3 regions of the Mesorhizobium sp. WSM1293 genome follow, and region 1 is predicted to be linked to each of the others. Evidence: predicted binding sites of a transcription regulator. Region 1 holds the regulator's gene; each other region holds the start of a gene.
What was found. Region 1 encodes PhoB, which activates phosphate uptake and scavenging genes when phosphate is short. Its sites were predicted from a motif close to TGTCATNNANCTGTCAT; they were not measured.
Positions count from the first base shown of each region.

Region 2: the regulator PhoB is predicted to act here: its motif matches at 1,594-1,610, upstream of phnF (phosphonate metabolism transcriptional regulator PhnF).
Region 3: the regulator PhoB is predicted to act here: its motif matches at 1,672-1,688, upstream of ugpB (sn-glycerol-3-phosphate ABC transporter substrate-binding protein UgpB).

Region 1 covers NZ_AZUV01000023.1:44,566-47,554, reverse strand. The annotation lists gene pstB (phosphate ABC transporter ATP-binding protein PstB) at 1-774, shown strand, start outside; gene phoU (phosphate signaling complex protein PhoU) at 801-1,508, shown strand; gene phoB (phosphate regulon transcriptional regulator PhoB) at 1,525-2,214, shown strand; gene M729_RS0124360 (ROK family protein) at 2,231-2,989, opposite strand, start outside.
Region 2 covers NZ_AZUV01000005.1:57,806-60,794, forward strand. The annotation lists gene M729_RS0108180 (carbon-phosphorus lyase complex subunit PhnI) at 1-440, opposite strand, end outside; gene phnH (phosphonate C-P lyase system protein PhnH) at 442-1,053, opposite strand; gene phnG (phosphonate C-P lyase system protein PhnG) at 1,053-1,514, opposite strand; gene phnF (phosphonate metabolism transcriptional regulator PhnF) at 1,648-2,397, shown strand; gene M729_RS0108200 (zinc-binding alcohol dehydrogenase family protein) at 2,475-2,989, opposite strand, start outside.
Region 3 covers NZ_AZUV01000019.1:13,173-16,161, reverse strand. The annotation lists gene M729_RS0122250 (EAL domain-containing protein) at 1-1,390, opposite strand, end outside; gene ugpB (sn-glycerol-3-phosphate ABC transporter substrate-binding protein UgpB) at 1,752-2,989, shown strand, end outside.

The DNA of each region.
Region 1 (2,989 bases):
AAGATGAAGTCGAACGAAGTGATCAAAATGCGCGGCGACAAGGTCGGCGTGTTCTACGGCGAGAAGCAGGCGCTGTTCGACGTCGATCTCGACGTCCGCCTGAACCAGGTGACGGCGCTGATCGGCCCCTCCGGCTGCGGCAAGTCCACCTTCCTGCGCTGCCTCAATCGCATGAACGACACCATCGATTCAGCACGGGTAACCGGCAAGATAACGCTCGACGAAGAGGACATCTACGACAAGAACATCGATGTCGTCGAACTCAGGGCGCGCGTCGGCATGGTGTTCCAGAAACCCAATCCGTTCCCAAAGTCGATCTACGAGAACGTCGCCTATGGGCCGCGCATCCACGGATTGGCCAAGCGCAAGGCCGACATGGATCAGATCGTCGAGTCCAGCCTGAAGAAGGCGGCGATCTGGAACGAGGTCAAGGACCGTTTGCAGGAACCTGGCACGGGTCTTTCCGGTGGCCAGCAGCAGCGCCTGTGCATTGCACGCGCCATCGCCGTGTCGCCCGAGGTGATCCTGATGGACGAACCGTGTTCGGCGCTCGACCCGATCGCCACCGCTCGCGTCGAGGAACTGATCGACGAACTGCGTCAGAACTATACGATCGTCATCGTCACCCATTCGATGCAGCAGGCAGCGCGCGTGTCGCAGCGCACCGCGATGTTCCATCTTGGCTATCTGGTCGAGGAGGGCGCCACCGACAAGATGTTCACCACCCCCGACGACAAACGCACCCAGGACTACATCACCGGCCGGTTCGGCTGATCTCTGGCATATGAGGGACGAAGATCATGGGTGAACATACCGTTGCATCTTTCGATGAGGATCTGGAGCAGATCAGCCAGCTGATCCGCGACATGGGCGATCTCGCCCGCTCGATGGTCGGTGGCTCGACCAGGGCTTTGCTCAATTCGGACAATGCGCTGGCGCAGCGGGTGGTTTCCGACGACGCCATCATGGATGCACGCCAGCGCGAGCTGGACGATCGTGCCATCACGCTGATCGCCAAGCGCCAGCCAATGGCCAACGATCTGCGTGCGGTGGTCGGTTCGATCCGCATGGCCGGCGACCTCGAGCGCATCGGCGACCTTGCCAAGAACATCGCCAAGCGCGTCGGCACTGTCGGGCTGAGCGTCACGCCGCACGACCTTTCGCATTCGATCGACGCAATGGCGCAGCTGGTGCTGATCCAGGTGCAGGGGGTCGTCGACGAGTATGCCGCCGCTGACGCGGCAGCGCTTGCCACGCTCAGAAACAATGATGAACGCATCGACGTCAAATACACATCGGTGTTCCGCGAACTGCTGACCTACATGATGGAAGATCCGCGCAACATCACGGCGTGCACGCACCTGTTGTTTTGCGCCAAGAACCTCGAGCGGATCGGCGACCACGTGACCAACATCGCCGAAAATGCCTATTATGTTTTGACCGGCACGCAGTTGCCAGCCAATCGTCCGAAGCAGGACGAGACGGCAATGTCCGCGCCAGCGGCATGACAGGGGTGACCAGCCGATGATCGCGCCACGCATCATGGTGGTGGAGGATGAGGAGCCGCTAGGCGTGCTGCTCCGCTACAATCTTGAATCCGAAGGTTACCAGGTCGAAGTGGTGACGCGCGGCGACGAGGCCGAAATCCGGCTGCAGGAGAACGTTCCAGACCTTCTGGTGCTCGACTGGATGGTGCCTGCGGTTTCCGGTATCGAACTCTGCCGCCGGCTAAGGATGCGTCCCGAGACCGAGCGGCTGCCGATCATCATGCTGACCGCGCGAGGCGAGGAAAGCGACCGCGTGCGCGGCCTCTCGACCGGTGCCGACGACTATCTGGTCAAGCCTTTCTCGACGCCGGAGTTCATGGCCAGGGTCAAGGCACTGCTGCGCCGGGCCAAGCCGGAAGTGCTGTCCAGCGTGCTCAAGGTCGGCGATATCGTGCTCGATCGCGAGTCGCACCGCGTCTATCGCAAGAAGAGCGAGATCCGGCTCGGGCCGACGGAATTCCGCCTGCTTGAATTCATGATGCGCCATCCAGGCCGCGTGTTCTCGCGCAGCCAACTGCTCGACAATGTCTGGGGCGAGACGATCTACATCGACGAACGCACGGTCGATGTGCATGTCGGCCGGCTGCGCAAGGCGGTCAACAACGGCCGCATGCCCGATGTCATTCGCACCATCCGTGGGGCGGGTTACGCCATTCGCGAGGACTGAACTCCCTCGTTTGAACTCACGCCACGTTCTTGCCGCCGAGACCGGATCTCGCCTGCACGCCCGGCGCAAAAATCTCCTGATCGACGAAGATCAGCGCCCGCATGGCGCAGCCTTCGCGGATCAGCGGCAGTTCGTTCGGCTCGGTGTCGAAGGAAATCGACATGGAATGCTGGCCGCCGGCGGTCTGGGCAATCGCTTGCCGCAATGCCGGCTCGATCAGGTCGAAGGCGGCAGCGCTGACGCCGACCATGGCGACCGGCGCCGGATCGATCAGCGCAAACAGGCTGCCGAGGCCGTAGCCGAGCGCTTCGCCGGCCTTGCGATAGGCTTCCCGTTCGGGCCCGTCCCTTTCGCGGGCGGCAGCAGCCAGGGCGCGCATGTCGGCGTCGCTGACATCGGCGACGGGCTCTGCATCCTCGCCCATCTGCCGCGCGTTGCGCCAGATGGCATAATTGCCGGCATAGGCTTCGACGCAGCCGCGCCGTCCGCAGCGACACAGCGCGCCGTTCGGCCGATGGATCATGTGGCCGAATTCGCCGCCCGAGGAATGGGTGCCGGTGAACAATTCGCCCTTCAGCACCAGCCCCATGCCGATGCCGTGCGACAGGAGGATGGCGATGAAATCGTCGCGGTAACGATCGGGGTCGCGCCAGCGCAGCGCCACCGCCATCATGTTGCAGTCGTTCTCCATAATGGCGGGGATGCCGAACTCCTCTTCGAATATGTCGGCGAAGGCGATGTCGGTGTGCGGCGTGATCGGCGACCACAGCATGGC
Region 2 (2,989 bases), on a different contig from region 1:
GTCTCGCGCAGCAAGGGCTCGGCGACATCGGCGCCGGCGGCAAGCTCGGGATCGAGCAGCCGGTGGGTGTAGTCGAAGGTAGGTCCGAGCAACTGCCCGCCGGGCAGATCCTTGTAGGTCGCCGACACGCGCCGCTCGACCAGCATGTTGGCGGTGTCGATGGGCCTGGAGTAGCCGAAGCGCGGCAGCGTGGTGCGGTAGGCGCGCACCAGGAAGATCGCCTCGATCATGTCGCCGCGCGCCTGGGCGATGGCGAGCGCGGCCAGTTCACGATCATAGAGCGAGCCTTCGCTCATCACCCGGTCGACGCCGAGCGCCAGCTGCTCGATGATCTGGTCGAGACGAAGGGCGGGCACCGAACGGTCGCCACGCCGGCGGTCGGCCAGCAGGCTGTGGGCGTTGGCGATTGCCGCTTCGCCACCTTTTACCGCGACATACATCTTACGCCTCCATCGTCTTGATGCGCGTCGTGCGCGGTAGGCAGGCGATGCCGCCTGATGTGGCGAGGATGATGTCGACGCCGCGCGGAAAGCGCTTGATATTCTGCTTCCACTGCTCGACGAAATGGCGTGGTATCTGCGCCGGCGCGATCGTGGCGCTGGTTTCGATGCCAGGACCTCCGAGCAATAGCGGCGTGCCGGAGACCAGATCGCTGACCTGCAGGATCAGCGTGGTCGAGCGGTCGGGATAATCCTGCGTGCCCTGCGAAAAGCCATCGAGCGCCATCATCTCGGCAGGTGCTGCGATCAAGGCGAAATGCGCATCGGCCGGTGTGTTGGCCAATGGCGCGCCGGTATGGAACCCAAGCCATGATCTGATCGCGGTGGAGGCCTGCAAAGCCGGGTCGAGCCAGAGCGGCGTGTCATTGTCGCACAGCGCCAGTGCGATGGCGCCGGCGGTAGCCGAGAGCGGCACCGGCGGGCGGGCGAAGGCCGGCAGCGGTTGCACGCTGCCCGGCCGCGCCATTGCGTCCATCACGGCGCGGAACACGGTCTGGGCGTTGAAGACCGGATCGGCGAACCCGCCCTCGATCGATTGCACAGCTGCGTCCATCAGTCTTCTCCGCGAACCATGGTGAAGAAATCCACCTTCGTTGCCGCCGTCTCGGCGCGGCGTTTTTCGTGCGCCATGGTCAGAGCCGACTGCAGAGGCGCTATCAGTCCGGTCTCGACCTCATTGCGGCGGGCAGGGTCCTGCCATAGGGCGTCGGCGATAGCCGCCAGCTTCGCCTTCTGCTTGTCGCGGCCAAGCGCATAGCAATGGCCGACCTGTCCGGTGGGTAGCCTGACCGTGGCGCGGGTGACGGTCGCCTCGCCGACATTGAAAGGGGCGCCGCCGCCGCCGATGCGGCCGCGCAGGGTGACAAGGCCGGTTTCGGGGCCGCGCAACAGCTCGGCGTCCGAAGGCAGTCCGGCCTCATTCCAGAGCCGCACGATGTCATCGCCGCTGGATTGCGCAAGGGTTGCCATGGCGGCCTTGCGCTCGGCCTGGTCGCGGGCTTCCTGTCCTCGCATGAGCTGTAGTCCTCGTGGCTAAATTTGTCTATTGATATAGACAACTATACAAATTATACCTATTATCTAACGGGTGTCCATGACGGGTGGATGACAGCGATAGAAGACTGGGCGCTGGAAGATTGGGGCAATGATGGTCGGGCGGCTAGCAGCGGACAGCATCGAGCGGCGCAGTGGCGTTTCGCTGTGGCGGCAGATTGCCGACAAGATGCTGCATGCGATCGCCATCGGCGATTTCACGGAGAATGCAGCGCTGCCGCCGGAGGTGGCGCTGGCAGAGCGCTATGGCGTCAACCGCCACACGGTGCGCAGCGCCATATCAGCCCTCGTAAGGGAAGGCGTGCTGCGGGCCGAGCAGGGGCGCGGCACCTTCGTGCTGTCGCGCAAGCGGCTGTCCTATCCGATCGGGGCGCGCACACGGTTTTCGACAGGGCTGCAAGCGCAGACGACGGAACGGCACATCGCCTTGCTCGCCTCGTCGGTCGAGCCGGCCAGCCAGCGCGTCGCCGAGGGACTGGGTCTTGCCAAGGGAGCCGATGTGATCCGCCTGGAAACGCGCGGCGAAGCCGATGGACGGCCGGTGTCGCGCGCGGCGGGCTGGTTCGAAGCCCGGCGCTTTGCCGGTATCGATGCCGCGATGGCCGAGACCGGCTCGATCACCGCCTCGCTGGCGCGGTTCGGCATAGACGATTACCTCAGGCAATCGACCGTGCTGTCGGCGCGCCATGCCGATGCGGCGGACCTTGCCGACCTCGACCTGCAGCCCGGCGCTATCGTGCTGGTCACGGTCGCCGTCAACGTTACGCCGGACGGCCAGCCGATCCAGTTTTCCGAGTCGCGCTTTCCGGCCGAACGGGTGGAGCTGAAGCTGTCGGCGCTGTAGGGAGTGCCCGGCCCAGCTCGGCCGCATTCACTTGCCAGCGGCGGCGCATTTGAGGACCGGCTTCGCCGCCTGCCATGTTATAACCCCACCTCGATCACAGCCTTGATCAGGCCGGATTTCTCATGCGCCCAACGAGCCAGATCGCGCGGCGTGGCGGCGAGTGTGGTGCGGTGTGTGACGAGCTTGGCCAGTGGTACGGCCCCGTTGCGGATCGAGGCGGCGACATGATCGAAGTCGGCGCGCAGCGCGTTGCGGCTGCCGATCAGCGTCATCTCTCGCTTGTGGAATTCCGGGTCGGAAAAGCTGATATCGTCCTTGACGACGGAGACCAGCACCAGCGTTCCGCCATGCGCGACATGGGCGAAGGCCGACTGCACCGACTGGGTGTTGCCGGTGGCGTCGAAGACGACATCGAAGTCTTCGCCTGATGTCGCTTCCCTGACCAGATCGGGCACCGCGCCGCGCGAGCCGTCTAGCGTCTGGAAACCAAGCTCGTTTGCAGCGAAGGCGAGCCTTTCACTGCTCATGTCGAGCAGCGTCACGTCGAGCCCGGCGATGCGGGCGAAGATGGCGGTGCCGAGCCCGATCGGGC
Region 3 (2,989 bases), on a different contig from region 1:
CGGCGTTGGCGATACGGCCTGCCTCCAACGGGTCGGCCAGGTTCGGCGCGATGATGGCGAACTCATCGCCGCCCAGCCGCGCCACCATCTGCCCTGGACGAAGGATACCGGTCGCGCACTGCGCAACCTTCTGCAGCATGGCGTCGCCCGCGCCGTGCCCATACAGGTCGTTGACCTCCTTGAACCGGTCGAGATCAAGCAGCAGAAGCGCAAGCTGGCCGCCTTTCCTGGTCCGGCCCATCGCAGCGATTTCCGTCTCCAGCCGGCCGGAAAAGCTGCGGCGATTGGCCAGTCCGGTCAAGGGATCGAAATGGGCAAGCCGCAGGATCTCCTGTTCCGCCTTCTTGCGCTCGCGAATATCGCGGACCGCGACCACGTTGTGCGGTTTGCCACAGTAGTCGATGCTCCTGGCGATCAGCTCGACAGGAATGCTCGTGCCATCGCGACCGCTCAATTCGGCCTCCTGCGGCTGTTCGCCGAAGCCCGACATATCGGATCCGAAGAGATCGCCAAGCTGCATTCCGTTCAGCGTCGCTGTTGCTATGCCCGTCAGTGCCGCAATGCTGTCATTGGCACTGATGATGCGGTTGCCGTCGCAGACGATCAGCCCCTCCACGGCGGCATTGGCCAGGCCGTGCATGCGGTCGACCTCGAGCTTCTGGCGACGGAAGCGCAAATCGATCCACAGCGCCGATGCCGACAGAACCAGGATCACCAGTGTGGCGGCGGCGGCGGCGAAAGCCTGCGAGGTCGGCTCGATCGTGTATTCGGATATGACGATCGAGGGATCGGGGAAGATGGAGACGGCACCCATACCGATGAAATGCAGAGTGCAGATCGCCAGCGTCAGCAGCACCGCGCCGCCGGATGTCGCCTTCAAGGAGGGGCGGCGCTGCACGACACGCAGCGCCAGCGCCGCGAGCGTTACGCCGGCCAGCAGGGAAACGGCGACAAGCAACAGGTTCCACTCGATACGGCCCTGAACCTCGAACGCCGCCATGCCGATGTAGTGCATGGCTGCGATACCGCCGCCCAGCACGGCGCCGCCGACGAGATGATAGTCGAACTCATCCCGCAAGGTGGCGATCCACATGCCGGCTGCCGTCAAAGTGACCGAAGCAGCGAGCGAAAGCACGGAGAGTGCCGGATCATAAGCACTGGGTATGCCCGGTGTGAATGCGAGCATGGCGATGAAGTGCGTTGCCCAGATGCCAAAGCCGGTCGAAGTGGCCGCGATCATCAGCCAGGCAAGCCGGTTCCGATCTGTGGAACGGCTTATGTGCTGAAGCAGGTTGACAGCAGAGAAGCAGGAAATTCCGCAGATCAGCGCGGCGAGTGCGACCAGTCTCAGATCGTGTTCGTTGACGATACAATTGTAGACCGTCAGCATTTATTTCACCTGAGCTTTGGAAATAAACAGGGCAGCAGTATCGAGTAGCGCGTTGCCGTTGAGGGATCGATAAAGTCGGCTGCAACCTTGGCGTGTCTCTTCGGGTTGCTGCGGCTGCAATCAGGGCTGACACGCCGAAAGCCAGCTTGACAGTCCCGACGGTGCTTCCTGGCGCGCTTGTCGTCGCGCTAAGCCGGCTAACCGTATCGCTCTCCATGCCTCCAAGCGGAGGCGAGCGTTGCGTCAGGTAAAGGGTGAAGTTCGTCGATCTGCAACAAAACCGTTGTCTGATTGTCATGAGCGACACATATTGCCTTCGCGGGAGTGCCCCCTTTCGCCAATGACAAACGGGAGATGAAACATGAAGTCCTTCGGCTTCGCGGCCGGTGTTGCCGCTACCTTTATGACGCTTTCCTCAACCTCCGCTTTTGCCGTCACGCAGATCAGTTGGTGGCACGCCATGACTGGCGCCAATGCCGAAGTCGTCGACAAGATCTCCAAAGATTTCAATGCCAGCCAGAGCGACTATGAGCTCGTTCCGGTGTTCAAAGGCACGTATCCCGAGACGCTGAATGCCGGCATTGCCGCCTACCGCGCGGGCCAGGCGCCAGACATCATCCAGGTGTTCGACGTCGGCACCGGCGTGATGATGGCGGCCGAAGGTGCCATCAAGCCCGCAGCCGATGTGTTGACCAGCGCTGGAATGACCTTCGACAAGAGCCAGTATCTGCCAGGCATAGTCGGCTATTATTCGAAGCCGGACGGCACCATGCTCTCCTTCCCCTACAACTCCTCCTCGCCGATCCTTTATTACAACAAGGATATCTTCAAGAAGGCTGGTCTCGACGTCGATAGCCCACCCAAGACCTGGAATGAAGTGTGGGAAGACGCCAAGAAGATCAAGGCGAGCGGCGCGGCCGCCTGCGGCTACACCTCGACCTGGCTGACCTGGATACATCTGGAGAATTTCGCGGCCTGGAATGACGTGTCATGGGCCACCCAGCAGAACGGTCTGGCCGGCGGCGATGTCGAGCTCAAGATCAACGCGCCGATTTTCGTCAACCATTTCCAGGCGCTGGCGGACCTCGCCAAGGACGGCACCTTCAAATATGGCGGCCGCACCTCCGAAGCCAAGCAGATCTTCCTTGCGGGCGAATGCGGGATCATGACCGAATCGTCCGGCGGGCTTGGCGATATCGTCAAGTCCGGCATGAATTACGGCATTGGCCAATTGCCGTATGACAGCGACGCCAAGGGTGCGCCGCAGAACACGACGCCGGGTGGCGCCAGCCTGTGGGTTTTCGCGGACAAATCCGATGAGGAATACAAGGGCGTCGCGGCCTTCTTCGCCTACCTGTCGAAGACCGAGGTGCAAGAATACCTGCACCAGAAGTCGGGTTATCTGCCGGTAACGCTGGCGGCTTATGAAGCGACCAAGAAGTCCGGTTTCTATGACAAGAATGTCGGCCGCGAGACCCCGATCCTGCAGATGACGGGTAAGATGCCGACCGACAATTCCAAGGGCGTACGTCTGCCGAATCTGCCGCAGGTGCGCGATATCCAGAACGAGGAGTTCGAGAAGATGCTCGCCGGCCAGCA